Regions from separate parts of the Peribacillus sp. YIM B13482 genome, predicted to be linked through region 1. Evidence: riboswitches for the same ligand, from Rfam matches in the RefSeq annotation. Region 1 holds a riboswitch; each other region holds the start of a gene.

Region 1 (10,031 bases):
TTGGAGATGGTGAAAAAGGCGTTAAGGCCTAAGGGATTGTATTCGATTACTTGTTTTGTAGAAGGCGGCATATTAGGTGGTGCCGACATCTCGGATTGGGAGGTATATAGGCAAAGAAGTCTTAAAGGCGGATTAGGTTTTACTGAAGAAAAACTTAGAATGATTTTCAAGGAATTTGAAGTGGTGGAAATACGTAAAATGAGGAAAAAGGAAGAATCTGATGAAACCTTTGGGGTGCAAGGTTTATGGACGGCTTTATTTATGAAAAAGTAATGATCATTAGATGGGCGAAATGGTGATCGGATGGTTTAAAGGTTATGGATAGTGCGGCTCAATGCCACTAAACGGAGGAACTGGGAGCAGGTCCTTTTTTCACGTGAAAAGAAAATGGTTTGGATGAAGGTTAAATTGTTAACAAAAAATAAAAATGGCAAACTATAACAATAAAATGACCAGAATAATAGATGGATGTTTTTAAGAATCCTTTTTTAAAAAATCGGCAGTTGTATGGTTTCAAAAATAGCTGGGAAGGTAAATGGAAAGAGGGGACCATTGGGGGGATCTTCGATGCTTCCTTTGTTGATTGAATCGTTAACTTTCAATACCCTTACAATGCTGATTTCAGTCTTCCAGTAGCGATGATTTATCGATTGCTGAGACCAATTGGGATGATAAAAAAATAAATAGGTGGGGAATTTATGCACAGAAATAAAGAACTATATTCATTTTTATTAGGTGTTGCAGCACAATTGACTGAGGATTGGTACGCAACATTGAATAAAAATGATAAGGCGGGGGTTTATAGCTCACCTGATCCCGAAGTAATTAAAAAGCTTAAGCAACAAAATAATGAATTCCATTTACGTTTCTTTCAGGTCTTTGATACAGAGGAAAGGGAATACTTTGAGCATCTTGGTGAGTGGATTGAAGATATCGGTCAGGATGAGCAGCATTTAAACACACCCATCTATTTTATATTGAGGGAGTTCTTTCGAACGCAAGAGCAATACTTGGGTTATATTGATCAATTCGTGGCATTGCATGGAGATCAACATACACAGGAGGAAATAAACTCCTGGTACCGGATAGTGGTCAAGGTGCTCAGTGAAGTGATGGAGCGGTTTACGGAAGCGAATCATAGATATGCCAATAAAATTATGAAAGCCCAGCAGGCAACGATCGATGAATTGAGCTCGCCTATCATTTCCCTTAAAGATAACACGGCGTTGCTTCCCCTGATCGGTGATATTGACACGGCGAGAGGCATGTCCTTGCTTGAAAACACATTACAAAAATGCGCTGAAAAAAATGTCACCAGGCTTTTCATTGACCTATCGGGAGTCCATGCAATAGATAGTGTATCCGCCCACCAACTGTCACAATTGATTGAATCCTTAACTTTGATTGGAATCCGGACAACCCTTTCAGGACTTCGGCCGGAAATAGCCAAGACTGCTGTTAAGCTTCAACTGCCTTTTGATAAAGTGATGATAAAATCCACTCTTGCCCAAGCCATCAATACCATTAAATAATACATACGTATTCATGGCAGGGGAATGTTCGTTTTAGTGAAAAAAGTATAAAATCCATTCAAGAAGACCGCCATAAAGCGGCCTTCTTGAATGGGTAAACATAAAAATGAAACCGCTACAGAAAAGGGAGGTGGAACTATGGAAAGGCATATGACATTTGATGATGATGCGGGTATGGGCTATATCTATTTAGCCGAACCATTGAAGCACACCATTACAAAAACGGACGAGCTCCCGCTTAACGAGGATATCATTCTGGATTTCGGCAAAGGCATTCCAATCATAGGAATTGAATTGGAAGGTAAAACAGCCTTGAAAATTAAAGGTCTGGCTGATGAGATGCCTACATTCACAATAGGAATTACAGCTGATGGTGAAAGCTATTATTCCTTAAGATTGAATGATGTACTTGTAAAACGGTCAGTTACTCATCCTGATGCCAAGAAATTAGTGTTTCTCTTTTCAGATCCTGACTGCAGGGAATTTATAGGAATCGATATATATGACACGAAGTCCTATGATGAATCATTCTTAATCGGCTGATTTTAGTTCATCTTCATACAGCCAGAACCGGAAACGAGAAGGGGATCCATTATTCAATATTTGCAAAGACGGCTAGATCTTCTTTATTGCCAACTACTAAAAGCATATCTTTTTCATGGATATCCTGATCGGGTGATGGTGCTATGATAATTTCCCCATTACTCACGATGGCAATGACGCTGATATTATATTTTGCGCGTAAATCCAGCTCCCTGAGGCTTTTTCCCTTCATGCTCATGGGGACTATGATTTCCTCGATATTGTATTCTTTAGAGAGTTCAATATAGTTCAGCATGTTAGGGGACAGAAGCTGGTTCGCGACCCGTTCCCCCATATCCCTCTCAGGATAGATGACCCAGTCGGCTCCAACTTTAGTGAGCACCTGACCATGATTTTTATTAAGGGCCTTGGCAATCACCTTTTTGACCCCAAGCTCTTTTAAAAGCAAGGTAGTTAAAATGCTTGATTGCATATCAATTCCGATGGCTACGATGACACAATCGAAGTTGCGGATTCCAATGGATTTCAATGTCTCTTCTTCAGTCGTATCCGCAATGACTGCATGGGTAACGCTCAGTTCCGCATTCTCGACTCTTTCCCCGCTGATATCAATACCCAATACCTCTTGGCCAGCCGAATATAATCTATGGGCCACACTGGTTCCGAATCTGCCTAAACCAATCACGGCATATTGTCTTTTTCCCATCTTTTACACTCCTTCATTTATGTTTAACCAATCATGATTTTCCCTTTTGGACGTCGGAACGGATCTGGTTTGCGCCTCATAGCGATGGCGAAGGCCAAAGTCAAAGGACCCACACGGCCTGCAAACATCGTGAAAATGATGAGCATCCGGCCAACCGGTGATAATTCGGGGGTCAAACCCATTGAAAGTCCCACGGTGGCAAATGCTGAAGTGGCTTCAAATAAAATCATCAAGAAGTCACTTCCGCTTTCAGTGATGGTCAGCAGAATGGAAATGATTGAAACCATGAATACGCCAATGAATGTAACGGATAATGCTTTAAAGATCGTTTCACTCACAATGCGGTGCCGGAATAATACCACATCACCCTTTCCTTTAATCTGTGACCAGACCGTTCCGATAAGCGTCGCAAATGTGGTTGTTTTAATCCCGCCGCCAGTCGATCCGGGTGAAGCCCCAACGAACATCAAGAAAATGATGAGCAGTATTGTGGGTTGAGTCAAATCAGGGATATTCAGCGTATTGGAGCCGGCCGTCCTTGGTGAAACCGATTGAAATAGAGACGATAACGTTTTACCCATGAAAGATAAAGGCTGCAATGTCTTGGCATTACCGAACTCGAATAAAAAGATTAAAATTGCGCCGGCGATTGTAAGTGTCAGGCTAGTCATCAGAACAACCTTCGTATGTAAAGATAAACGATGGGTATCACGATATTCGTATAGTTCATTCATCACGATAAAACCTATTCCGCCAAACGTGATCAGGAAGGCGACCGTAAGGGTTACGAATGGATCCGATACATAAGGGGTCAAACTCTTGAATTCTCCCATTAAATCAAAACCGGCATTATTGAAATTCGATATGGAATGAAAAACCCCGTAATAGATCGCTTTGCCGATTGGCATGTCAAAAGAAAAGCGAATCGATAAGATAAGGGCACCCAAGCCTTCAATGATGGCCGTGAAAATTAAAAGCCGTTTTACTAACTTGACTATACCTGCCATGGAAAGATTATTTAAGGACTCCTGCAAGAGTAACCTGCCTTTTAAAGAAATCCTTTTGCCTAAAAGGAAAAAGAAAAACGTCGCAAATGACATGAATCCTAAGCCGCCTATCTGAATCAGTGTTAAGATGACCAATTCACCAAAAGTGGTGAAGGTCGTTCCCGTATCCACTACGACTAGTCCTGTTACACATGTAGCGGAGGTTGAGGTGAATAAAGCATCCAGAAAAGCAAGGCCGTTCCCATTTTCAGTGGAAATCGGCAGGGTCAGCAAATAGGCCCCAATAAGTATCAGGGTGGCAAAGCCGAGTACAAGGATTTTTGGCGGATCCAATAAATTTTTTGCTTTTATCAATTGATCATCCCTACCTAAAAATGACATGTGTAAAACTGTATGAATATCTTAACCATCAATCCTTTTATCAAATCCTTTTTTAGCATAATAAAAAGACCTGCGTAATCATCGAACAGCTATTTTGTCACAAAAAGCGTGCAAAAAAAAGCTCCCGAAATAGGCGGTCTTATGACCTCCTTCGCTTTAGCCGACGAAGTTAGCTGACGGGTAGGATGGCGAAAGAGCTGATCTCATCCCTTCTGCATGGCAGAATTAACCCCAAATGATTGGGTCCTCCGTACTCAATTCCTTTGAGTTTTGGCCGAAATGTATTAAATTGATAAACGTATTCTACTCCCAACATTTAGCAGTTGTAAACCCCTAAATTGTAAAAAAATATTTCTTTAATAAAACTGAAAATTTACGTTTTATTTACATTGATAAAACGTATTGACAAATATTAGTTAGCACATTATGATAGGTTCGATTAATCCGATTATGATAACAGTTTCGGTGTACTTGATTCAACACTTTCTAGCTGAACAGGTCATTGCCAATCAATGTTATTAATATATATAAATTATTTTTCTTTTGAAAAGCATAAAGAAAAAGTCATTGCATTCGTATTTAAAGGTTTCAGACATTTTATAAAAAAGGCGGGCAATTATGGAGAAGACGTTCAATAGATATGTTATTAACGCTACAGGCAAGGGTGGCCAGACATATTTAACACAATGCCAGGATAAAGATGCACTAAGGAAATGGATAGCCGATCATGAGGACCAAATCATAATGAATGAGTTAAGGATAACGGATAAGAAAAAGAATCCGTTTTTAAAATTGTTTTCCCTAAAGTAAATCAACTGAATCCAAACATTCATTTAACGGTATTCAATTATGTCATTCCTGTGTCTTATTCGGGAACGCTGAGCGAAAAATTCCTATCTTGTTTTGCTTTCAAACTCATTTAATTTTGAATGAGTTTTTTTGTTTTGAAAATTATGCTTATTTATTTCTTATTCAGCTGCATGGTGGTGATGGAAACGGCCATCGATTCCCAAGAAGCAGCGTTTGCCAAGGCCATACTCCTTTTGTCGGACAGCGATTACGGATTCCTTGTAAGCATCGCCGGAGCAGGTATCATTGCGGGTGCTATAGTCAATGCCGTATTCATCAGTAAAGTGCAAATCTCGTACATGATTGGTCTTGGATCTTTGTTTGTCTCGATAGGTTATATGGTCTATGCCTTTTCGAATTCCTTTTCAATGGCCGCCATCGGTTTTTTCATCATTGCCCTTTCATTGGCGTTTGCCAACACAGGCTTTCAAACCTTTTATCAAAATAATATTCCCGTGGAAATCATGGGCAGGGTCGGAAGTGTTTTTGGCTTGTTAGAAGCTTTATTGATCATCATCACTACCGTAATTGTTGGTGTTTCAGTTCAGTTCATTTCGATTCGGTTCGTGGTGATTTCAGGTTCAATGATCATGCTTGCTATATCCATTTTATTGTCCATGCTTAGTATGAAGGCCTCGAAGAGCAGGTATTATCAGGTTGGAAGGGGAGAGGTCAAAGCGGGGGAAAAGATGTAAGTTTAAAGGGGGATTATCCCATTTTATTATCCTAAAGGCATGTAAATGGAACATGCCTTTATAAAAATTCATTGAATGAATGTCCGTAATTGGCTGATGAAGTTCAGGATTTGAAAATGAATTTTCGCCATTTCTTCCGCCGTTTGCTCTTCGCAATTCTCCAGCCACTCCTGTATAACGCCTAAAATCGCAGATGTCATGAAGGCGTGCATATACATGCGGAATGCTTCATCTTTAGCTGCTGGATGCTGGCTGATCAAACGCTCCAATAGTACTTCACCGAACACAAGCTTTATTTTTTTTGCAAAAGAAGGATCTCCCTTATCTCCAAGAATGGCCCTTAATGCGTGCGCATGTTCACTGATGAATTGAAAAATTGCTACGAAAGGCGGGTAAAGTTGTTGTTGATGGAGGGCCAAAAAAGCCTCTTTCGGCAAAATGGCAGTAATTCGAGTTTGAAGTTCATTTAACAATTCCTGCTGTAAGTGATCCATCAATTCATATTTATCTGTGTAATGCAAATAGAATGTGCCCCGATTAATGTTGGCGCGCTCTGCAATTTTCTTCACTGAGACATGTGGGAACCCCTCTGTTTCAACGAGTGCAATAAAATGATGTTGTATCTGCTTTTTCTTCTTCTGTACCATATCCTCATGAAATTCCGCCATTGAATGTCTCCTCACTAAACATTTTTCGAAATGTGTTGATTGTATTAGACTAAAAGCTACCTTAGAATGATGATACACTCAACACCGTGTTAATTAAAGAGGGAGGATGTGTGTACAATGAAAAATGCGATTTCTATTGAAGGAATTGCTAAGGGTTTTCATCATAAAAAGGTCATTCAGCCATTGAGCCTGAATATTGAAAAAAGTGGAATTTTTGGCTTGTTAGGTCCATCCGGATGCGGAAAGACGACCTTGATTAAAATGATTGTCGGATTGATTAAGCCCGATGCTGGTAAAGTCACGGTTCTGGATCATGAAGTGCCAAATGAAGCACTGTTAATGGATGTCGGCTATATGGCACAATCCGATGCTTTATATACAGATCTGACGGGGGCTGAAAACCTCGAGTTTTTTGCGAAGCTATACCGTTTTTCGAAAAAGGAACGAAGGGAACGGATTCAATATGCAGCTGAAATCGTACAGTTGACGAGTGACTTGAACGTTCGGGTTGCGTATTATTCCGGGGGGATGAAACGCCGTCTGTCACTGGCGGTTGCACTCATCCAAAATCCGGAGATTCTCATTTTGGATGAACCGACAGTGGGAATGGACCCTTTGCTGAAACGATCCATTTGGCGAGAACTTGAGCGTTTAAGAAATGAAGATCATAAGACGATCATCATCACGACGCATGTGATGGATGAGGCGGAACGATGCGATAAACTGGCGATGCTGCGTGAGGGTGAAATCATCGCATCAGGAACCCCGGCGGCTTTAAAAACACAATATGCAGCGGAAACGCTTGATGATGTTTTTTTAAGGATTGGAGGTGGCCTAAAATGAGAATTGCCTCTCTTGTTACGCGGATTACACAGCAGATGCGCCGGGATCGAAGGACGCTCGCTTTATTTTTCCTCGCTCCATTGCTCATTTTAACGCTCATGTATTTTATTTTCGATACAGAAGCGAGTGATTTGAAAATCGTTGTTACAGGCAGTAATGAAGCTATGGTTAAAGCATTGAAACAAGCGGATTTTCAAGTAACGGCTGCTGAGGAATTTTCACAGGGGAAAATGATTGAAAATGATACAGATGGCTGGCTGCAGGTTGAAAATGGCAAGATAAAACTGACACTATTGAACGACGAACCGAACCGTGCAAAGGCCGTTCAAATGCAAATGATGCAAGGGCTGCAAGGGAATGGAAAAAATACACCCTCAATTGAGAAGCAATATGTATACGGGGATGCCAAAACAAAGGGTTTTGATACGTTCAGTCCGATGCTCGTCAGCTTTTTCGTGTTCTTCTTTGTATTTTTAATAGCAGGGATTGCACTTTTGAAGGAGCGAACAAGTGGTACGTTGGAACGGTTGCTTGCTACACCGATTAAACGATACGAAATCGTAGCGGGGTATGTAATCGGATATGGCATATTTGCGCTCGTTCAAACCTTAATTGTCGTACTATATGCTGTAAATGTGTTGGATATCGTCCTTGTTGGCTCCATTTGGCTCGTTTTATTAACGAATATACTCGTCGCGCTTGTTGCATTATCGCTTGGTACATTACTATCGAGTTTCGCAACATCTGAATTCCAAATGGTACAATTCATTCCGTTGGTCATCGTGCCGCAAGTCTTCTTCACAGGGATTTTCCCATTGGATGGCATGGCAGACTGGCTGCAAAAAATCGGCAAGGTCATGCCGCTCTATTACGCATCGGATGCCATGAACGGGATTATGTACAAAGGTTTCACTTTCAATGAGGTTTTAATGGATTTACTCATACTCCTGGCATTTTCCGTCGTTTTTATAACCATCAATATTATAAGTTTAAAAAAATACCGTGCACTATAAAATGAACATCAATAAACAAAAAAGCCGGATTCCTGGAAAGTGAGGAACCGGCTTTTTTTGTTCTGCCGGATGAAGGTCTAATTATCAAACACAACGGACGAATTATCCGGATGAAGGACGAATTATCCTTCGTTTCGGTTGATTTATTCGAAAGAACTTCCCCTTGACGAACATACCGGCAGTTTTCAAAATGACAGGTGTATGTAGTTTGTTGACGGCCTGTTAAAGATGTCCTAGGATATAATGATATGCATTGATTTGGAGAGAAATAGAAGGGGGAGTTACATGTCTCGAAAATCCGCCATGCTTTCCCTTTTGCTGTCGCAAGCCCTGTTTTTGTGCGGTTTACCTCTTTTCCTTCAGCTTCTATTATATTTGAATCCTTTGGTGATCATGGTTGTTTGGTTTTGTATACTTCTTATCGTTTCGTTTGCGGTTCTTTATTTTCGAGGTGAAACGGTGATGATTCCGCGCCTTTTGTGGCAGGCAGCCTTGATTTGCTACAGTTTATCATTACTGGTTTTGCTGTTCTTTCGACCAGAAGGGCAGGTATATTCGTATAATTTGATTCCTTTTTCTACGATACTTTCTTATTTATCGAACGAAATGAACGGGCTTGTGTCATTTTATAACCTTAGCGCCAATGTGGGTCTGTTCATTCCATTCGGGCTGTATTTGTTGTCCAGGGATGGGAAAGAGCCATCTGCTTTAAGGAAATTTCTTTATCCATTCATAACGATCTCAGGTATTGAAATCTGTCAGCTCGTTTTTCGGCGCGGAAGTTTGGATATCGATGACCTGATACTGAATATGATGGGTGTTTATCTGGGGTACGTACTGTATCCTTTGTTCACGAGTGTGGTAGTGTTCCGTTCTGGAAAAAGTAAAAGGGTGCAGAGGCATTACAAATAAGTAAATCTCACTTCAAGGGTAAAATGCTGAACAAATTAACTTGGGGCCTGAAAGGGAATGCGGTTCCTCGCCAAGATTATAAATAACTATGATACTCAATAGATTTGGAGACATCCTATCGTTAAACGATTTGATGTCTCTTTTTTTGGTTTGAAATAAGGAACGGCTTAGGATTGAACATGCCTGTTCCAAAAGAAACTGAGGTTTCTTTACAATCGTTATAAAATAAACTATTGTAAAGAAAACCTAACATTTAGTCTAAATTATTGTTCGAAATCATTATGTATAGAGGAAGGTATAGGGAAATATGGGTGTAAAGTATAGAATGGTCGTAGAACAAATGGAGAAAGAAATATTAGAAGGAACATATACATTAAATACTAAGTTACCTACTGAAGAAGAGTTGATGAAGAAGTTCGATGTCAGCAGGAATACCATAAGAAAAGCAATCAATATATTGGCTGAACAGGGTTATATTTATCAAGTTCAAGGAAGCGGCATATTCCTAAGGGAATTTTCCCGACCTGGCTGTATTTCGATGAAGAATATGAATGGCTTAACGAAACAGTTTGAAAAGGATGAAATGACAAGTGAAGTGTTGAAGTTAGATTTAATAGAAGCTGATGAAAAATTGGCCGAAAAAATGAAATGTAATCTGAAAACCAAAATCTATAACCTCAAACGGGTTAGATGCTTAAATGGTGTACCCATTGTAATAGAAGAGTCCTTTTTCAATAAAGACATCATCCCCATCATAAATAAAGAAATCGCAAATGGTTCCATTTATGAATATATAGTCGAGGATTTGAAGTTGAATATTGGTTTTGCAGATAAAATCATTTCGTGTGAGAAACTAAATGATGATGATGCAAAGCTTTTGGA
Region 2 (10,031 bases), on a different contig from region 1:
CAGTATTAAAGGAATTATACTGAGCCATCATCATATCGATCATACTGGTGGTCTGCTGGCTGCCGTAAAGGCAGTTGAGGCAAAAACAGTTGATGTTTTTGCACATCCTGACCTGTTCAAAGAAGGATATCTTGTTCGGATGGGTTATAAATACATCGGAGTCCCTTTTTCTAGAGTTGACCTTGAAAGCTACGGGGCCAATTTTAAATTCAACACGGAATTTACCGAAATCGCTCCAAATGTTTATCTAACAGGTGAGGTTCCTCGATTATCAGATTTTGAACATGGCGATACCGATATTGTCCAGCAGACGGAAGAAGGTTATATCCAAGATCAGGTTATGGACGATCAGTCCATTATTATCAAAACGGAAAAAGGTTTGTTTGTCATTCTAGGATGTTCTCATGCAGGCATCGTCAATATTCTCAATTATGCAGTCCAAAAGACCGGTGAAAACCGAATTCATACCGTTATCGGCGGCACTCATTTATGGTGCGTAAGCGACGAACAGAAGGAAAAAAGCATTCAAGCGTTGAAAGAATTGAATATTGAACGCCTTGGAGTGTCCCATTGTACCGGCTTCGAGGTAAGCATGAGCTTAGCTCAAGAATTCGGACAAAAGTTCTTTTACTGCAATGTGGGAACAGTTGTAAAAGATTGAAAGGTTTCTTCATTACCACACGAAATTAATGATGCGTGGTTCAATTCAAATAATTCAGGTATACATTTTTGAGTATTCCGAACATCCATATAAACATGTGGCGAGACCCCTATCTAGAATCATAAAGTAACAGGACAAAGGAGAGGATATCATAATCGTCTCCCTCATTCCTATCATATGTTGATTTATAATTCAGGCTCTTGTTTTGCAAGCTCTTGAAGCATCACCCTTAATTGTTCTACCAATGGAGCCGGCGCCTTTTTTGGTGAACCCGAATCAAACGGGGGCATAGGATCGTATTCCAAAAGCAGTTGGACAGATTTACTGATATCTTCCCCCCATTCCCAAGCTATTAGTTGGAGGGCCATGTCGATGCCGGAGGAGACACCTGCGGCTGTAACGATTTTACCTTGGCGAGCCACTCTCTCACCAGTTGGGACTGCACCAAGAGAATGGAGTAGATCATAAGAACCCCAATGGCTGGTTGCCTTCACACCATTTAGCAAACCTGCGGCACTCAAAATCAGAGAGCCGTTACACACTGATGTGGTCCACTTCGTTGTCTCATGTATTTGCCGAATCCAATTTAATGTGTCTTCGTCATTCATGTTAGACTTATAGTTAGGAGGACAACAACCAGGTACGACAAGAATATCAGCTGATGTAACTTCAGAAAAACTCAAATCGGCATGCAAATGCCCCATTTTAGAATCCAGCTTGATTAAACCCCTATCTTTGGCGACAAACTTCACTTCGATACCCTTTACGGCAGCAAATACCTCGTATGGACCAATTGCATCTAGGGCTGTGATCCCATTGTAAAGCATGATTGCGACTTTCATGATGAACACTCCTTTAAACATAGTATTTTGGCTAAATTTCAGGATTGGACCGAACCGGACCGGACCGGACCGGACCGTCCGGTTTATTATACATGCTCATTTAACTTTTTTCATAAATTAATTAGTAATTTTAGTGAACAAAAAAGCTAAAGAACCAAGAGGTATTAGGATTACCCCTAGTTCTTTTCTGAGTAGTGCTGTAAAAGTATACTTATTTGCCCAATGCTATGAAGCATATGTTCATTATTTAAAGACAAGCGACTTGCCATAACGGCGCCTTCTATTGTGGAAAACAAAAAGGATGCTAAAGAATAAGAATCTACATCTTGAAGAAATTCTTTTGAACGAATTCCCTCATCAATGATAGATTGTATGATAATTAAAGTATGATTATGGGCTTCGTCAGCTTTATCATGAAGTTCTGGAAATCCAAAATCAGTTTCTATGGCCGTATTAAGTAGAGGACATCCGCCATCAACAGGTGGATTATTAACAGCATCTTTATAAATATGACACATTGCTATTAATTTATCTGTTGCTGTAACTTTAGATTTTGTAGCTTCAAAAAAATGATTCCAGATAATGCTTACAGAATATTCGAATGAAGCAATAGCAATTTCGTTCTTATTTTCAAATCGTCTATATATTGCTCCTTTTGGTAATCTTGTTGCTTTCATAATATCTTGTATAGAAGTTTGACTGTAGCCTTTTTTATTAAATAAGGCTAAGGAAGTTTGAATAATAAGTTCGCGTGTTTTATCTACCTTATTCATTTATTTTCTCCTTTGTATGTGAATGTAACATTTATTATATCTAAAAATGCAACCTCTGCCTAATAGTCTCTATGGGGGCTAGGTATGGCTAAAACTGTGTATAAAGTTTTAAATTGAATCAAGAAGGAGATTATTCCGTGGATTGGTTTATCAACTTTTTGTGTGAAGTGAAAAGGAGCTTGCCTAGTTATTTTTTTCTTCTTTTTTGCATTTTATCTCCAACTTTCTTTCTTTTTATTATTAGGGGAAAAGACGTTTTTTCGAAAAAAGGAAATTTCAATCTCATGAACTTCTTTTAAAAAGACAGCAATTTTCTTTCCTGCTTATAATAATAATCGAAGGTGAGTGAACATGAAAAATAGTATAAAAACAAAAATGATAAAAATACTCAGTGGTAACAGGGAAACTAGATTACCCGTTCAAGTTGCAGATACTCAAAGAAAAAGAGAAAAGGGCTTAATGTTTGTTGGAAAATTACCCGAAAATGAGGGGATGTTATTTGTGTATTCGGAAAAAATATATGGTGGCTTTTGGATGAAAAACACATTCATTCCTTCATCTATTGCTTTTATTGATTCAGATGGGGAAATTCTAAAAATACTTGATATGGAGCCTTGTAAAGAGGATAAATGTTGTCCTACCTATGATCCAGAACTTTCTTATCATTATGCAATTGAGGTGAATCTTTGATGGTTTGAAAAGAATCAAATCAAAGAAGGGGATTATGTAAAGTTTGATTGAATTGATCTCACCTCACCACTAGTTCTTAGAGGTGAGGTGATTTTTCAATGGATATTTATGTTAATATTACTGAAAAAATTGTGAAGAAATGTACTTAAACTAACAGGTGCTTTAGTTCATTAACAGGGGTTGCTGCGGCAGCCTTTTTGTATGAAAACATATTCGTGAAAGGCCATACTAAAATAAGTCCACCATATTCTAATTTAGCTAAAGGCAGGTTAGTTCAACAGTGCTGTTTGATCTTTGTTCAACAATAGGGCCCTTTAATTGAATAAGGGTCACAGAAATGATCAATCAAACTTTTATATAAAAGAACGATTCAATTGAATATATTAAGAGCGTGTTTTGAACATTCTTTTTTTTTCAAAACACGCTCTTTCTTTTTGTTCGTGTATCAAGATTATTAGTATCAATTTGATCAAACATTATTCTAAAGCAACTGAGTCATTAGTAAAATATGAAAAAAGTAATAGTATCAGTATGTCCAAGATTTAGAGATTAATTGCAATTGTCTTGAAGTTTTTGCACCAGAACCAAAGATTTGCTTAAGCGGCAGAGATGCTTTTTTTATGTCTTAATTGAAGAACAAAAAATAAGTAAGTACCAGCATTCAAGACAAATCCAAACACGGCTAACATTAGCGCATAGCTCCATACATCATGTAGATCATTTCCAATCGAGATAAGATCCCGAAATCCTTTTATAGCATACGTCATTGGAAGGAATGCATGTATGTGTTGATAAAATGGAGGTGCTAACGCTATAGGGAATGTACCTGAGCTACCGCCAATTTGCAATAAGAGTAGAATGAATCCAATAATCTGTCCTATTTTTCCAAAAATGGTGCAGAGCATTTGCGCCAAAGATAGGAAAGTAAGACTCGTCAAAATTGTAAATAGATATAAGCCCCATGCATTTTTAACTTCTAGACCCATCCCCTGGATAAGTATAGTAACTGCTAGAATGGATTGAATCAAACTAACCACAATAACAACACTGTGCTTACTGAGGAACCAAGAAGCCCCGGATGTTGGTTCTAACGGTGTTTCTTTAAGTTGATAACTAGAAGAGAAAATTAATGCACTAGCCATCAAACCAATAGACAAAATATAAGGAATTAAGCCAGCTCCATATTCATTTACCTCACTGATTTTGTGTGGTTCCAACTTTATTGGATTAGACAACATGTCGTAATTTTTATCATTCATTTTCAATTCATTCGCTTTTGTAGCACCAGATTGTAACGAAGAATGTAATTGACCTGTTCCGTCAGATAGATGGGAAGATCCCTTATATATTGATGCGGAACCATCTGCAAGTTTTTGAGAGTCTTCACTAAACTGATTGGCACTAGAGTTAAGTTTTTCAATCCCTTTTGCAAATTGATTGCTTGCATTGTCCATTTTTAATATACTGTCGGAAACAGCGCGAGTTCCATCTGTTAATTTGTTAGCACCACTATGTGCTTCGGCTAACATTTTGTTAAATGTCCCTAGATTTGAACTAAGGGTATGTTGCCCTTCAGCCAATTTATTAGCGCCTTCATACATCGATAGTTGTCCTTTTGCAAACAGATCAAGTTGACTCTGCACTTGCTGTGAATTTTGTGAAACGGTTAACATCGTAGACTCGAATTCCGTAATTTCTTGTTTTAAATCATCTGCAGTGGAAAGAGACATGAAAGTATCCAAATTCAAAAGCAACTGTTGTTTTTCTTCCTCAGAAAGACTTTTGCTTTTAAGGATAATCCTTTTTTGTTCTTTAACTAGTTGGTTCTGCCCTTGAAGGATTTGTTGTAAGGAGTTCAGTTGACTAATCATTTCAGGCTGTCTTTCATATATATCCCCCAACGCGATTAATAGTGGGTCAACTTTGTCTTGAATTTCAATTGTACCTTGGTGTGCCTGCTGTAGGTTTCTTTTAAGATCATTAGCTCCTTGTTCTAATTGTTTAGAACCTTTGGCGAGATTTTCACCAGTTTTGTTAAGGACACCCAAGCCATTTTCTAAATTATCCATACCACTATTAAGTGTTTGAACCCCGTTAGACAATTGACCAATTTCCGTTTGAAATTGTTGAGTTCCATTGCGTAAACTTTGTGTACCATCTTTAAATAAGACGGTACCAGCAGCTAAACTCTGCAAATGGTCTTGTAGTGTTTTGGAGGAATTTGTAATTTTGTTGGCAGCCTGGTCTATTTTATTCGCTCCTTCAGCTGCTTTTTGTAAATGCTCGCCTACTTCATTTAAACTATTAAATAATGTGACTGCATATTGTTTTGTGATAGAATTTGATATTTTCTCATTGATTTTACTAATTCCAGAGGTTGCTATCTTTGATGCAGTATAGTTTTTCCCCGGATTTGTGTAATATCTCAGGCCCATTTTACTAGGATGTTTATCTAACAAGGTAGCTCCATTTTTAGAGAAATCATTTGGAATTTCGACTACCATGTAAAAATCTTCATTTTTTAATCCTTTAAACGCTTCTTTACTATTGGTAAATTTCCATTTAAACGAGTGATTCTGTTTCAAATCATGAACCAAATCTTTTCCTAACTGTAAATTCTGCCCAGAAAATTTTGATCCCAGATCTTCATTTACTACTGCAATTGGAAGATCTCCAGTTTTAGAATAAGGATTTCTAAAAGCGGATAGAAAAATGCTGCTATAGAGCAACGGTACAAAAAGAATGACTATCAATGTTAACCCAGTTTTGCGATGGCTGAAAATATTTTTCCACTCGCCTCTTATCATATTCAATTATATTATCCCCCATTGTTTCTAGTACTAAATATATTTTGTAGGACCCTAATTTCATAGCTAATTTTACTATAAGATGTCCTTGGGTGTTAGACTTCATTTTTCCATTTTTAATAATTTTTTTAATTCGCCCAATTCACCGTCTGGAAACGATTAGCCCACGTTTACATGTTCCGGAAGCTGCTCATTATGTATATGATTTTACCGTGAACTTAAATTCAAGGGTGATGAAATCCTGCGATTCAGCGAGTATTGGTGAGAAAGTCGTATAAACTGAGGGAGTTGAAGAAGGATTTTGTTTTTACGTTAAACTGTATACAGTTTAACGGTTTTAGGAGGTGAAAATGATGAAACGTGCGATAGGAATTTTTCTTACTCTTTCATCTTTACTAACATACTTAATAGTAGACATGCTTTATGACCCTGTTAAGAATACAATAACAACAACAGATATGAATTCAGGAGTTACAACAGTAACAGTACATTATCAATATCCTTTGATGTTTTGGGTAATTTGTGTCATTTTAATAATTACTTTTATTCTTGGGATTTACTTTATTCTAGCAAAGGAAAAGCAATATGAGGAATGTCCACTCTGTGATACTCCAGAATATACTAGAAATAAGTGAATCGAACTCCCATGAAAATTAAAAAAGCACAAAATCCAGAAAAAACCACAATAAAATAGACCCAGTAAAAACGCTTTTAAAAAAAAGGCTGAGCCTTATGAGTGATCTGATTGAGTTTGGTAAATCGTTAAACAAAAACCTCCAATTATAGAAAATTAAGTAGAGGCTAGCGCGACGACCAAAAAAGGATTAATCTCCCATGAGTGCTACCCATAAAGGGCGCGACAGTCGGTGGTACACCGTGGTCATCGGAGTCAGACTAACGGATGGGCTCAAAGGCACCATAGTTCAAAGGCCTTCTTCGCCAGCCATTAAAACATTATCGACATAGAGACCAATTTTCATTCTCTGTGGTGAAGCGCTGATTTTTGCGCTTCATGAATGGCTAACGGGGCAGTTTAATGAAAAAGTGAGGACATACACAATGGTATGAGTTCAATATCTAAAGGTACTTTCTTGTGGACTTATATTCTAATCATTGTTTATGGGTTCTGCAATTTGTTCTTTTGTGGGACCTCCATATTGCTGGTTAATGTCTTTAGCTAACTCATCTAAAAATTCATCAGATAAAAAGGGACTATTATCTTTGAACATGTAAATCCTCCTTTCGTGTTAGAAATCAAAAATACTAAAGCATGAACTAATATGTACTACTAACATTTCCGTTATCCTCGGTTTTAATCTTTTACATAAAATTCATTTACATTCTCTGAACACAGGAGTATTATAATCACAGTTCAAATTTCTAAATCGCTGAAACCATTAGGTACGGGGGAACCATTTTTGTGGGTTGTTACTTAACCCAAGGGGTGAATCCTTTCAAGGTAGGGCTACTCAAAGGTCCGAATCCGACAGCTAACCTCGTAAGCGTTAAATGAGAAGGAAGGTGGAACTTGTGACACACGAAAAGTGATGTGCCTACAGGTCTATTAAATATGACTTGTAGGCACTTTTTTATGCATGTAAAATTATTTCTTTTTTGAGTAATTACTATTGATAAGGGTAAAAATTAACCAATAGATATATTAGGCGGTGCGTGATTAATGATTCCATTCATAAAAAGGCTTTTAATTGGACGACCTTTGAAATCCAATGAATTAGGAGAACAGAAACTTAACAAAACGAAAGCATTAGCAATCCTTTCTTCTGATGCTCTATCATCAGTGGCATATGGTCCTGAACAAATTTTGATAGTATTGATTACGTTAGGTGCAGCAGCATTTTGGTATTCAATTCCTATCGCAGTTGGTGTATTAATTCTTTTAACAGCTCTCATATTGTCTTATAGGCAAATCATCTTTGCTTATCCTCATGGCGGTGGAGCGTATGTGGTTTCAAAGAGCAATTTAGGTGTAAATCCAGGCTTAATAGCTGGAGGATCCCTATTGGTAGACTACATACTAACTGTTGCTGTAAGTGTGTCTGCTGGGACCGATGCTTTAACATCTGCCTTTCCCACTTTACATAACTATAATGTGGTAATTGCCATTGTATTTGTAATTCTTATTACAATTTTGAATTTAAGAGGAGTAACGGAGTCTGCTTCAATATTAGCCTACCCCGTTTACTTATTCGTTTTTGCGTTGTTTATATTAATTGGTGTGGGTATTTATAATATTCTAACTGGAGGAGTTTCTCCTGAATTACACACCCCAATAGGTACACCTGTGGCGGGAATCAGTTTGTTTATTCTTTTAAGGGCGTTTGCTTCAGGAAGTTCGGCCTTAACAGGGGTTGAAGCCATATCGAATGCTATTCCTAACTTTAAAGACCCAGCTCCAAATAATGCGGCTAAAACATTAATGGCAATGGGAACCTTGCTTGCCATACTGTTTTCAGGAATCGTATTTTTAGCCTATTATTATGGCATTTCTCCAAGTGGAGAGGTAACCGTTGTTTCCCAAATTGCCGAAGAAACTTTCGGACGGAATTTCATGTACTTCTTTATTCAAGGAACTACAGCATTGATATTAATCCTTGCTGCGAACACTGGTTATTCGGCTTTCCCGTTGTTGGCAGTGAATCTTGCAAAGGATAAGTTTATTCCAAGGATGTTTCTAGTTAGAGGGGACCGATTAGGATATTCAAATGGCATCATCATCCTTGGTATTGCTTCAATACTTTTAATTGTTGCTTTTCAGGCAGAAACAGAGCATCTAATCCCACTTTATGCAGTTGGAGTTTTTATTCCATTTACATTGTCCCAAACAGGAATGATGGCTAAATGGATTCGTGAGAAGCCTCAGGGGTGGCTTCCAAAACTAATAGTTAATACGATTGGTGCTGTTATTAGTTTCACGGTCACAATGATGTTCTTTTTAACAAAATTCTCACAGGTTTGGTCAATCCTAATTTTTCTACCTATCATTGTCCTTCTCTTCCATCGAATTAAAAAGCATTATGAAGCTGTTGGAGACCAACTTAGGCTTACAACTTGTGAACCATCTGTGACCATTGACGGTAATGTTATGATAGTGCCTGTTGCTGGCATGACTCATGTTGTAGAGAATACCTTAAATTATGCTAAATCTCTTTCTCCTGAACAAATTATTGCTGTGTATGTTGCATTTGAAAGAGAAGACGAGAAGAAGTTTGAAGAACAATGGAAGAAATGGCAACCTGATGTAAGACTGGTGACACTGCACTCTCATTACAGAAGTATCATCAACCCACTTACCAAATTTGTTGATACTGTAGAGCATAAAGCAAGGGAAGGGAATTATCGGGTAACGGTTGTCATTCCACAATTTATTCCCAAAAAAGGCTGGCACAATATTCTTCACAATCAATCAAGTTTTCTTATTAAGGCCTTCTTACTGTATCGGAGAAACGTGGTAGTAACAACTGTACCTTATCATTTGAAAAAATAAAAAAGGAGGACTTCAATTTATGTATTTCTTAATAAATTAAGTATTAAACGGAGCTATTAAGCTTCTTCTACTTGAACTAACGGGTGCTTTACTTCAATAAGGGAGTTGCTTTGACAGCTCTTTTTTTATGGAGCTAACGGTGAAGAAAACTTGAAGAAACACAGAGGTGATAAATCTCTGTGTTTCTTCTTTTTTAATATATTTATTAAAACCAATTTTTATATTTTTAGGCACGTTTTCTAAGTCTATTACTAAATAAACTTTACAATTCTTACTTTGTAGGCTCTACAATTATTTTAATTCCACCTATCCATCCTGCTAAAAAGTTTTCAATAACTATTATTGGCTTTTTGTAGGGTTCAATTTTTGTTGGTATAAATGGATTACTTGTTAACTTTCTGTATCCTTTTTGTATTTGCTCCGCACCAAGTAACCTTGTATTTAGAATTTCTTGACTTTCTCCACTAGCAGAATCAGGTTTTAGTGATACTTTAACAATATGGTGTGCCACAGTTCCTTCATCTTCTGGTTTAACATATACTGTAATTTGATAAGAGATATTGTTTTCCAACTCCACTTGTTTGTATATGGCTACATGTTTATCTGAAAAAAATACCCATTTTCCATTTAAAGCATTTTCTTCATCTTCTTCTAGGATAATTGATTCACCAGAGAAGAATTTCCATCCTTTCGGATCACCATTCTCCCATCCATCATCAATAACAGGTACCATAACGATAATTGTTTTTTCGT
Region 3 (10,031 bases), on a different contig from region 1:
CATGATCCCTTTATCCACCAATTCACCATAAATTCGCTCTGCATTTTTGTAACCTTCTATATCAGCTAAAACGGCAATGACCGCAGAGGCATCAACAATTTGTTGTTGGTTATTTGCGATGGGCAGCAATTCTTGTTGGGTTTGCTTATCTTGAATCACAAGGAATCTCCATGGCTGTAAGTTTGAAGAAGACGGCGCTTGAATCGCAACCTCCAGGATTTCTCTAATTTCTTCTTCAGTCATCACGTATTCAGCATCGTATTGGCGAACAGATCTCCGTTCTTTTGCGACCGTAAGGAAGTCTGTATCAGTAAGGACCTTCGGCTTTTCTAGCGGTATATTCAATTCTTTCGATTTATTTAGGTACTCTTCTTTACTCATTGTATTTTTTGTCATTTATAATGACCTCCATTTAACTGTGTATATTACAGGAACAGTATATTACGATTACTGTTCTTTTGTCAAATACAGTTTAAGAAAAACGAAACCCTATTAGTTTCGTTTTTCACTTTAAGATTTTGATAGTAAATCAGCAATCGTCTTTTGTTCCAAGCCTTGTATAATCCAGCTCTCCATCTCGTTTTTCAAACCGCATAAAGCGTCGCGAGAAGAAGGCTGAAAGCATTTTTTATCATTCACATCAAGGAAGCCCTTTGAAAAAGGTTCGGATTTAATTGCAGCGTATATATCTGCAAGTATGATTTGTTCGGGATTTTTGGCTAGTGAATATCCGCCATCCCTGCCTTCTTTAGCTTGAATCAGCCCTGCCTTAACTAAATTACTTAATATTTTTCTGAGAAAACCCGACTCCGAATCAAGCTTATCGGCCAATTTAGCACTATTACATAATCCATCCTGATCTGCAAGAACGAGCAAAGCTTGTACTGCAAGACTAAACCACATTATACTGGATACCTTTTCAGACATTTCTTTCACCTCTCCTCTACTTTAAACTATTTTTCAATGAATATAAAACGCTGCATCGAACAATTCTTCCTAAAACCTCTTTTAAATGAACCAGCCATGCGGAAAAGCTTGCATACCCTTTTAGACCGATCGGAGTTTTTCGGAGCAGTGATAGTAATGGGAAGTAGAATCTGTCACCAAAATGAATGGATAAACACAGTACTCCCACTTGGCGTATTTTATATCACCTTCCATTAAATGCTTTTCCCCATTTTACAAAAACCAGGAAAAAAATGGACTAGTTATTTGTCCAAAATAGGTTTTTTGGGAATATGGTAAACTAACTTAATAGAATTTTCACTCAGGAAGTGTTAATGATTGATGCTAAAGACCCTCTCATCACGACTATAAGCTGGTTATTGGCTTGGAACGGAAATTAATGATCATGGCCCTCTTGGTTTTGTTCATAGCTGCTTCAGAGTATGTCCATTCTTGGGTGGTCGGTAAAATTTTCAAGATGGGGAAAGGGGGATATCATCACCTTGACATTTACAGGAGGAATGCGAAGCATCAGTGCAGGATCCGTTCTTGCGACTACCTATTTCCCTGCTGCCGTCGCTGTACCCGTTGTACTTGGTATGCTTTTTAAGCAAATGCTCGCTTCCTTTTTTGGCTTCATTATGGAGAAGCATTCCACCGTTGTTCGAAAGAAGGGTGATCAGTGAAAGATTATTTCCTAAGCATCCCTTTTCCCTTTCATTTAATTTCCAATTATAATAGACTAGTGGAACTTATTAACATGATTATCCATAAAAAATAAACAATCGGAGGTAATGAAGATGAAAATTGTTGCAATAGTGGGAAGTATTCGTAAAGAGTCTTACAACCTAAAGCTTGCCAAATATATTCAAACTAGATATCAAGATCGTTTTGATCTCGAAATCTTAAACATTCGGGACCTTCCTTTTTATGATCAAGATATTGAAAATGAGCCTCCTGCAGTCGTGAAAGAATTTAAAAGCAAAGTGGCTGATGCAGATGCAGTCCTATGGGTAACGCCTGAATACAATGGGACGATTCCAGGCGTATTGGGCAATGCCATCGATTGGTTGTCACGTGTGGATAAAGTCTTGATTGGCAAACCTTCATGGATCATGGGTGCGTCAATGGGACAATTAGGAACGGTTAAAGCTCAATTGCATTTACGTGAAATCCTATTCGCTCTAGGCATCTCCTCCCCGCTCCTTCCCGGGAATGAAGTATACGTCGGAGCCGTGCATGACAAAATCAATGACGAAGGCAGTCTTACACATGAGTCGACTGTCCAGTTTATCGATACGGTCGTCGATAACTTCATTAGCTGGTATAATCATCATACTCGTTAATGCTTTTAAGACAAGAATCCCAGCAGATCGCTCCTGCTGGGATTCTTGCTGCTTCATTCATGAGTTAAATGAGCCTTGATGGCAGTGCTCCTTCTCGATTTAAATCCTGCCTTTTCTAGGCAGATACATTCATCCTCTTCCAGCTTGGAATGAAGGATATTTCGTCATCCCGCCATCAGCAAATAAAGTGATGCCCGTTACATAACTGGATTCTGAAGATGCCAGCCATACGGCAACCGCGGCAATCTCTTCAGGCTTTCCGATATACCCCATTGGAATCATGCTTTCCAGATCCTTTTTCTTTTTGGGATCTTCAAGTTTGTCGGCATTAATTGGCGTGGCGATGGCTCCAGGTCCAATGCTGTTCACACGAATCCCTTTCGGTGCATATTCAAGCGCCAGGGTTTCCGTAAGCAACTTCACACCGCCCTTGCTTGCCGCGTAATGTACGAATAAAGGCCAGGGAATCATCTCATGTACACTGGACATGTTTATCACATTCCCTTTAACATTGTTCTCGACAAAATACTTGATCGCTTCACGGCAGCCTAAGAAATTACCGGTTAAATTGGTGTCAATTACCCTATTCCAGTCGCTTAACGGCATCTCGTGAGATGGAACGGCATTTTCTACTCCTGCATTATTAATGAATATATCAAGTTTCCCGAATTCCTTTACCGCAGATCGAACAATGTTAATCATATCTTCTTCAACCGTGACATCACATTTCACTGCAATAGCTTCCCCACCATTGTTTTTGATTTCTTCCAATACACTGTCCGCTTCCTCTGATTTAGTGCGATAATTAACCACGACCTTTGCCTTTTCCTGAACAAAGCGAATGGCCATCGCCTTTCCTAAACCAGTGGATGAACCGGTTATAACAACGACCTTACCCTCTAAATCTGTATACATTCAATCACCCTCCAATTAACTTTTTGCCAATCCGAGCATAATCCCGGCTATGATAATCAAGATAATTCCTATAACGATTCCAATTAGTTGGCGCTTCGTTTTCTTTTCACGTAATATGATGATCCCGCCGAGAGTTGATATGACTATGCCCATTTGAGAAAGGGAAAAACTCGTAGCCACTCCAACACGGGGCTGGGATATGAATAAAAACATGTTCCCTGCAGCCCATATCAGTCCGGGAATTATATTGCGGATCGTATATTTGTTAAACGGTTTATGTTTAAAGGTCAATAATAGACCGCCTATCACCATCCCGATCGCTTGAGGGAACAATGCTGACCAGCCATTAACATTGAAAAGCCGGGCTACGACCACATAGACCAAATAACCGAACGTCGAGATGAGGAGAATAATGATTCCTTTTTTCAAGTTTCCCGATTTGCCCTCTTTTGATTCTTTATCTTCCAAGGAGGTCAAGACAATTCCTATAATAATGAAAACTAGTGCCAAAACGCCTAAAATGACCGCTTTCATAGTAGACCATTCGTGAAAAACAATGACCCCGAATAAAGTCGTTGAAATGAGCTGTAATCCAGTTGATATCGGCATCGTTTTGGAAACACCCATTAAATCAATGCTCTTAAGCTGATTAGCTTGTCCAACGGCCCAAAACAATCCAGAAACGATCCCGACGCCAAACACCAAAAGTGACAACTTGATATCGGCAAAAATATAAACACCAATTGAAAAAATCAAGGCGCCAATCGTTGTACCTAGTGTTTGACTATAGGGTCCCCCCCCAAGTTTCACATTAAATAAAACGATGCTTCCCCAGAATAATGCAGGCAAGAGAGCTAATAATATATCCATCTTCAACCCCCATATTTGTATGTACTAACGGAAATTTCATTTTATATTCTCTTAATATGTTGTTCGCATTATTTGAATTGAACCTCGGTAATTTTATCCAGTTCCCGCAGAAATAGTGTTCAACACAAAAAGGGCTGCAGTCTCAGCCCTTTTTGACGATAGTGATATTAATTGCAGCTACCCACCATGTTATGATGTTGCATGTCCATTTCCGAATCATCACTACCTTGAAATAATCACTTTCATAAACAGCCGTCGTTCCGATAAAGATGAGGGAGAACAAGAGAGTCAGAAAGAAAAGGAGCAAATCCCCTCCCACTTTTTGTTTCTTTTACATCCTCTCTCTTTATATAAAAAGTCACAAAGAATATACTGGGAAGGTATTCAGATTCATCGAAATGATCATGAAAGTTTGTGAATCAAGAGCCAGCATGACCCCAAGCATGGCTCCTATCAGTGTTGTTGATAGAGACTCCATAACCGCTGTTAAACCGAATGGCCTTCCGCTATTGATGCTGCCACTGCACATATTGAGATGGCCAGAACGGTAAAACCGCAGCTTGCCGGGCAACAGGAATGGCAGCATTAAACTTGCCGTTATACTTAACATCATGACCATGCATTTACCCAGGCTAACACCAATATGATTATGGTGAAATACTCTAGTTAGCAAATGCAAAATCCAGTAGCCTATATGTTATGAAAGATGAAGTATCCTTGCACCTTACTGAGCAATAATAGTTATTGTGAAATTAATGAGTTATTAATGAATGATCTTATTATATCGGGGGCGTTAGTTTGAAAAAAGACAGCCGTAGTGCTGTCTTTTTAATTATGAGATTATAAATAATATACGAACAGAGCCCAATAAAAAAGCAAACCATATGTAGGTTTGCTTCTTTTCTTAGATGATGGAACTTACTTCTTCAAATGATAGGGAACTGTCGCAACAACTACATTTCTTCTATAAAGCAAGTAGGCCTTAATCAGTAAACTTGATTGGTTATGAAGAATATTGTGCCAGCCTTTCTTCGGAATAAATTGCGGGATTATTACCGTAACTTTATAGTTGGATTCACTCGCTTTATGTTCAACTGTATCCACGAATTTAGTTAATGGCTGTATGATACTCCTGTAATAAGAGTTTAGTGTGACGAGTCTAACATCTGGCTGCCACTTTTTCCACTTTTCTTCAAATTTCTTTTCATCTTCTCTTTCAAAAGCAACATAAACGGCAATGACCTGATGTGCTGATAGAGATTTAGCATAATTTAAAGAGTTCTCAACCACATGAGTTATACCGGCCACAGGCACAATAATGATATTCCCTTCTATTGGCAAGATGGGCTCACAAGTTGTAATCCTTAGCTGGTCTCCGACTGCTTCATAATGCTTCCTAATTCGATGAAAAATTAAAATGATGATAGGTAAAAAAATCAAAACAGGCCAAACCTGAGTAAATTTGGTTAAAAAGAATATCATCGTGACGATAAAACTAATAGTGGCACCAATTGAATTAATGGTTAATTTCATGATCCAGCCTTTTGGCTTTTCGCGTATCCATTTGACAATCATCCCGGTCTGGGAAAACGTAAATGGAATAAATACCCCTACCGCATAAAGTGGAATAAGATTTTCTGTATGTCCCCCAAATGCGACTATTAAGATGATGGATGCAAGTCCTAGTATGATAATTCCATTGGAATATCCTAATCGGTCCCCTCTAATCGTAAACGCCCTTGGTATGAATTTATCTTTTGCAAGATTCACCGCAAGCAAGGGGAAAGCGGAATAGCCAGTATTGGCAGCAAGAATCAAGATCAATGCAGTCGTACCTTGAATGAAGAAATACATGAAATTCCGACCAAAGATCTCTTCAGCAATCTGCGAGACGACCGTTACCTCTGCGCTAGGAACAATGCTTAAATAGTAGGCTAAGAATACGATTCCCGTAAATAATACAGCCAGTAAGGAACCCATAGCTATTAAAGTTTTTGCAGCATTATTCGGAGCTGGGTCTTTAAAGTTCGGAATCGCATTGGAAATCGCTTCGACTCCTGTCAATGCGGAACTTCCTGATGCAAATGCTCTTAGCAGTATGAATAAACTGATGCCCGCTACTGGAGTCCCGATTGGCGCGTGTAATTCCGGTGAGACTCCTCCTGTCAGGATTTTGTAAATTCCTACACCAATCAAGATGAACAATGCTAAAACGAATAGATACACCGGATAGGCCAAAACAGAGGCCGACTCCGTAACCCCTCTTAGATTAAGGATGGTAAGCAGAAATACAAAAACGATGGCTATGCCTACATTATATGCATGAAGGCCGGGAAAGGCGGACGTGATAGCATCCGTACCTGCAGAAACACTTACAGCTACAGTTAAAATATAATCGACCAATAAGGATCCTCCAGCTATCAACCCTGGATTGATACCTAAATTGTTTTTTGAAACCACATAGGCTCCCCCGCCATGAGGATAAGCAAAAATGATTTGTCTATAGGACAAGATCAATGCAGCCAACAGTAACAATACTCCGATGGCGATGGGTATGGAATACCAGAATGCCGCAGCACCGACCGTGATCAGAACGATTAATATTTGCTCCGGTCCATAAGCAACCGAAGACAAAGCATCAGAAGATAATATCGCCAAAGCCTTGGTTTTGTTAAGCTTTTGATCACCTAGTGCATTTGATTTTAAAGGTCTCCCGATCAAAAACCTCTTTATAGAAGATAACATCAAGAATTCACCACCATTTTTAAGTTATAAGTTTATGTTACCCAGCTATAGAAAAAACAAAAAAAATGGAAAAATGCCCACAAGTCATAACTAAATAGACCTGTAGACATCCACTTTTTTGTCTAACAAGCTCCACCTTCCCTCTCATATAACGCTTACGAGGTTAGCTGTCGGATTCGGACCTAAGAGTAGCCCTACCTTGAAAGGATTCACCCCTTGGATTGTTAAAATAATCCCATACCGGACCCCCCGTACCATAAGGTTTAAGCGATTTAGAAATACGAAACTGTTGATTATCATACTCCCGTGAAATGGAAAAGTAAATGAAAATTTTGCACAGTAAAATAATAATTTATTTTAAGTGAGGCTTTGTTCTGACGTATATAACATAAGTCATCCAAGTGCATGATTCGAAGGTAGGAAAAAGGTGAATAACTTGTTAAAAAAGAGAAACTTCCCAATCAATTTTTAAGAAATGAAAGAACAAAAACGGTGGGTCCTTAAAAGGGAAAATTACCGAATTACGAAACTGTTTAAATCTCTAATTTATTAACGGTTCACCTTTCTTATTAAAAGGATCTGCCCCCGCTTGGATAGGTTTGCAATATATAAACTCCACGCTGAAAATCAAAAATTCGCTTCTTGAAATCCACTTTGATTTCCATCCAAAGGGGCATTCTTTGATTCTAATCAGTTCCTTCCTTCTTGAATTGTTCCCAAATTGCTTTTTTTAAAGACAAAGTATTTCTGGCCAATATAGTTCAGTACTGTATAAAAGATTGTTCCGATAAGTACAGCCACATTTTGCTGAATGGAAAAATGAACGGATGCTTCCAAGGATCCTGCAATGGCTTGTCCTAAAGAATAAGCCGCGGAATAACAAATCAGGATGACGCAAAAGAAACGGGCAACCCCTCTCCGCCAATCTATATCGCTTCTAAAAGTAAAAGTCCTGTTCAACAGAAAACTCGTTACTGCTCCCATACCATTGCCGAAAAAGGTAGAGATCCAGTAAGATAATTCAAGAACATTCATGAGAAAAAGCATGATGGAAAGTCCAACCCCTGTATTGACCATTCCAACCAATAAAAAGCGGATAAAGGAGTTAGTGTGTTTTAGATAGTTTTTCAATACTTGTCCGTTCATTATCTAGTTGCTCCCGTTTATTTAAATCGAGCGGATTAAATAAATCCAGATCCACAATATATTTAGGCCGGCGTTTGGATTCATTATAGATTTTACCGATATATTCCCCAATCAAGCCGACAGCAATCAACTGGAGTCCGCCGATCAACCAGATGGAGGTAATTAATGAGGTCCAACCAGTTTCGGTCTGCCCAAAAAACTTTAACCATAAAAAGTATGACCCAAAAAGTAAGCTAATGAAAAAGGAAAGACATCCTAGCCATAATACAAGCCGGATCGGTGTTACTGAAAAGGAAGTAATGCCATCAAGAGCAAAAGCAACCATCTTCTTAAATGGATATTTCGTTTCCCCTGCCAATCTTTCTTTGCGGTCATAATAAACAGAGTCCGTCTTAAACCCAATAAGCGGGACGATTCCCCGTAAAAAAAGATTCGTTTCTTCAAATCGTTCCAACTCCACGATCGCCCTTTTGCTCATTAGCCGGAAATCTGCATGATTATAGACAAGGTTGACCCCCATTTTGTTCATCATTTTATAAAAGCCAGTTGCAGATGTTCGTTTAAAAAATGAATCAAGGTCCCTTTTTTGGCGGACGCCATATACAATTTCACATCCTTCAGTGAATTTCCGAATGAATTCAGGGATGACTTGAATATCATCTTGTAAATCTGCATCAATTGAAATCACACAATCCGAGGCTTCCTTGGCTGTAAACAATCCGGCAAGGAGTGCATTTTGGTGGCCTGCATTCCGTGAAAGCTTTAGTCCACGAACATATTCATTGTTAATCGTTTCCTTATATATGATCTTCCATGTTTGATCTTTACTTCCATCATCAACCAATAGAATTTTACTTTGACCAGACACAACATTTTCTTCGACTAAACCCCTCACCAATCCACAAAGCTGGGAAATGGTATCCTGCAAAACACTTTCTTCGTTATAACAAGGTACAACAATCGTCACTATCGGTGAATTCACAATATCCCCCCCTTTTCAAATGACTCTGTATAAATGAATTTTCCAAACGGTCCCTTTCTTTGTGAAAATCCTATCCAGTTCCAACCCGTTTTCCTTCGCGTTGTTGATTGGTACGGCAGAAAATATATACTTGCCGCCTAATCCTTTAAACGCATCTACATTAATCTCCAAATTATCCAACTCTTTCTTCGAGCCTTTTTTGAACATATAATGCTTACCAAGCTCATCGGCAAATAGGTAACAACGTCCTCCCCATTCATCAAAGTAGATTCTGATGTTTTTATTCTTTGCCAATTCGTTTTCAATTATTTGACGAAATTGATGTTTGTATGTAAGCGGATAGAAATTGTTATAGCTATCGAGCGTGTAAAACCCATTAAATTGGGCGATAGCAGGATGTAGACCGATGCTTGCAACCCGATATTCTTCCTGTGGGAGGCCAATATGCTCTTCTATATCCTGAAAAAGGCTTTCTGCATAGAACTCTTTAAAAGATGGTTTTTTATTGTTAGTGATTTCTTCATTGAAACCCATTAAAACCATGATTTGAACGGCAATGAAGATTAAAAGGGTTTTCTTAGCAAATTCACTGTGTTCCCAGATGATTTTTATGGCGAGGGCAAACCCCAAGTAAATCACCATCGGCCTTAAAAAGTGAAATCTGGCAAAATTAAAAGTATCCAAGGTATGGAACCTTTCTGTTAAAGGAAGCCAGCCTTTATAAAACCAAAATGCATACCATGCGGAGAGCATAAAATTCAAACCGAACAAAAAAACAAAAACCCTTTCCTGTCTCCACAGTTTTTTGATCAAAATAATATAAAGGGCAAAAGCTGTAATCGGCAGGATGATAAGCGCATGTACAGTCATGACATGCGTATGTCCAAGAACGAAATTTTTGAAAGTAAGCTTAATGACCCACTCGAGCGGTAGCCTTGCGTGAAAATATTCATCCCTGCTGTTTGGCTCCGAATCAAAAATGAAAGAAGCAATCAAACGATACTCCACAAGACCAAAAATGAAGGTCATATAAACGATTGAAAGAAAAAACCTTAAATTCCAACCTTTTCTCCTAATCACAT

What was found. A riboswitch is a leader RNA that binds a small molecule or an ion and turns the genes downstream of it on or off. The one in region 1 is predicted to bind cyclic di-AMP.
Region 2: another riboswitch for cyclic di-AMP. It lies ahead of ACFX4L_RS23410 (APC family permease); the one in region 1 lies ahead of ACFX4L_RS16300 (TrkH family potassium uptake protein).
Region 3: another riboswitch for cyclic di-AMP. It lies ahead of ACFX4L_RS18260 (APC family permease); the one in region 1 lies ahead of ACFX4L_RS16300 (TrkH family potassium uptake protein).

Annotation. Positions count from the first base shown of each region.
Region 1 is NZ_JBHZPF010000034.1:32,433-42,463, reverse strand. It holds gene ACFX4L_RS16320 (class I SAM-dependent methyltransferase) at 1-273, shown strand, start outside; gene ACFX4L_RS16315 (STAS domain-containing protein) at 699-1,532, shown strand; gene ACFX4L_RS16310 (hypothetical protein) at 1,671-2,075, shown strand; gene ACFX4L_RS16305 (potassium channel family protein) at 2,125-2,781, opposite strand; gene ACFX4L_RS16300 (TrkH family potassium uptake protein) at 2,805-4,142, opposite strand; cyclic di-AMP (ydaO/yuaA leader) riboswitch at 4,313-4,455, opposite strand; gene ACFX4L_RS16295 (hypothetical protein) at 4,788-4,979, shown strand; gene ACFX4L_RS16290 (MFS transporter) at 5,123-5,713, shown strand; gene ACFX4L_RS16285 (TetR/AcrR family transcriptional regulator) at 5,782-6,381, opposite strand; gene ACFX4L_RS16280 (ABC transporter ATP-binding protein) at 6,499-7,224, shown strand; gene ACFX4L_RS16275 (ABC transporter permease) at 7,221-8,237, shown strand; gene ACFX4L_RS16270 (VanZ family protein) at 8,523-9,149, shown strand; gene ACFX4L_RS16265 (GntR family transcriptional regulator) at 9,457-10,031, shown strand, end outside.
Region 2 is NZ_JBHZPF010000080.1:1,744-11,774, forward strand. It holds gene ACFX4L_RS23375 (MBL fold metallo-hydrolase) at 1-661, shown strand, start outside; gene ACFX4L_RS23380 (DJ-1/PfpI family protein) at 847-1,503, opposite strand; gene ACFX4L_RS23385 (TetR/AcrR family transcriptional regulator) at 1,680-2,276, opposite strand; gene ACFX4L_RS23390 (DUF192 domain-containing protein) at 2,628-2,966, shown strand; gene ACFX4L_RS23395 (YhgE/Pip family protein) at 3,563-5,773, opposite strand; gene ACFX4L_RS23400 (hypothetical protein) at 6,127-6,408, shown strand; gene ACFX4L_RS23405 (bacitracin ABC transporter ATP-binding protein) at 6,880-7,002, opposite strand; cyclic di-AMP (ydaO/yuaA leader) riboswitch at 7,150-7,294, shown strand; gene ACFX4L_RS23410 (APC family permease) at 7,452-9,278, shown strand; gene ACFX4L_RS23415 (lectin-like domain-containing protein) at 9,550-10,031, opposite strand, start outside.
Region 3 is NZ_JBHZPF010000042.1:36,544-46,574, reverse strand. It holds gene ACFX4L_RS18300 (nitroreductase family protein) at 1-396, opposite strand, end outside; gene ACFX4L_RS18295 (RrF2 family transcriptional regulator) at 511-927, opposite strand; gene ACFX4L_RS18290 (hypothetical protein) at 1,449-1,631, shown strand; gene ACFX4L_RS18285 (NADPH-dependent FMN reductase) at 1,746-2,291, shown strand; gene ACFX4L_RS18280 (glucose 1-dehydrogenase) at 2,421-3,206, opposite strand; gene ACFX4L_RS18275 (RhaT/GlcU family sugar-proton symporter) at 3,222-4,076, opposite strand; gene ACFX4L_RS18270 (hypothetical protein) at 4,219-4,383, opposite strand; gene ACFX4L_RS18265 (hypothetical protein) at 4,435-4,749, opposite strand; gene ACFX4L_RS18260 (APC family permease) at 4,995-6,821, opposite strand; cyclic di-AMP (ydaO/yuaA leader) riboswitch at 6,958-7,101, opposite strand; gene ACFX4L_RS18255 (GtrA family protein) at 7,512-7,967, opposite strand; gene ACFX4L_RS18250 (glycosyltransferase family 2 protein) at 7,927-8,949, opposite strand; gene ACFX4L_RS18245 (DUF6044 family protein) at 8,965-10,031, opposite strand, start outside.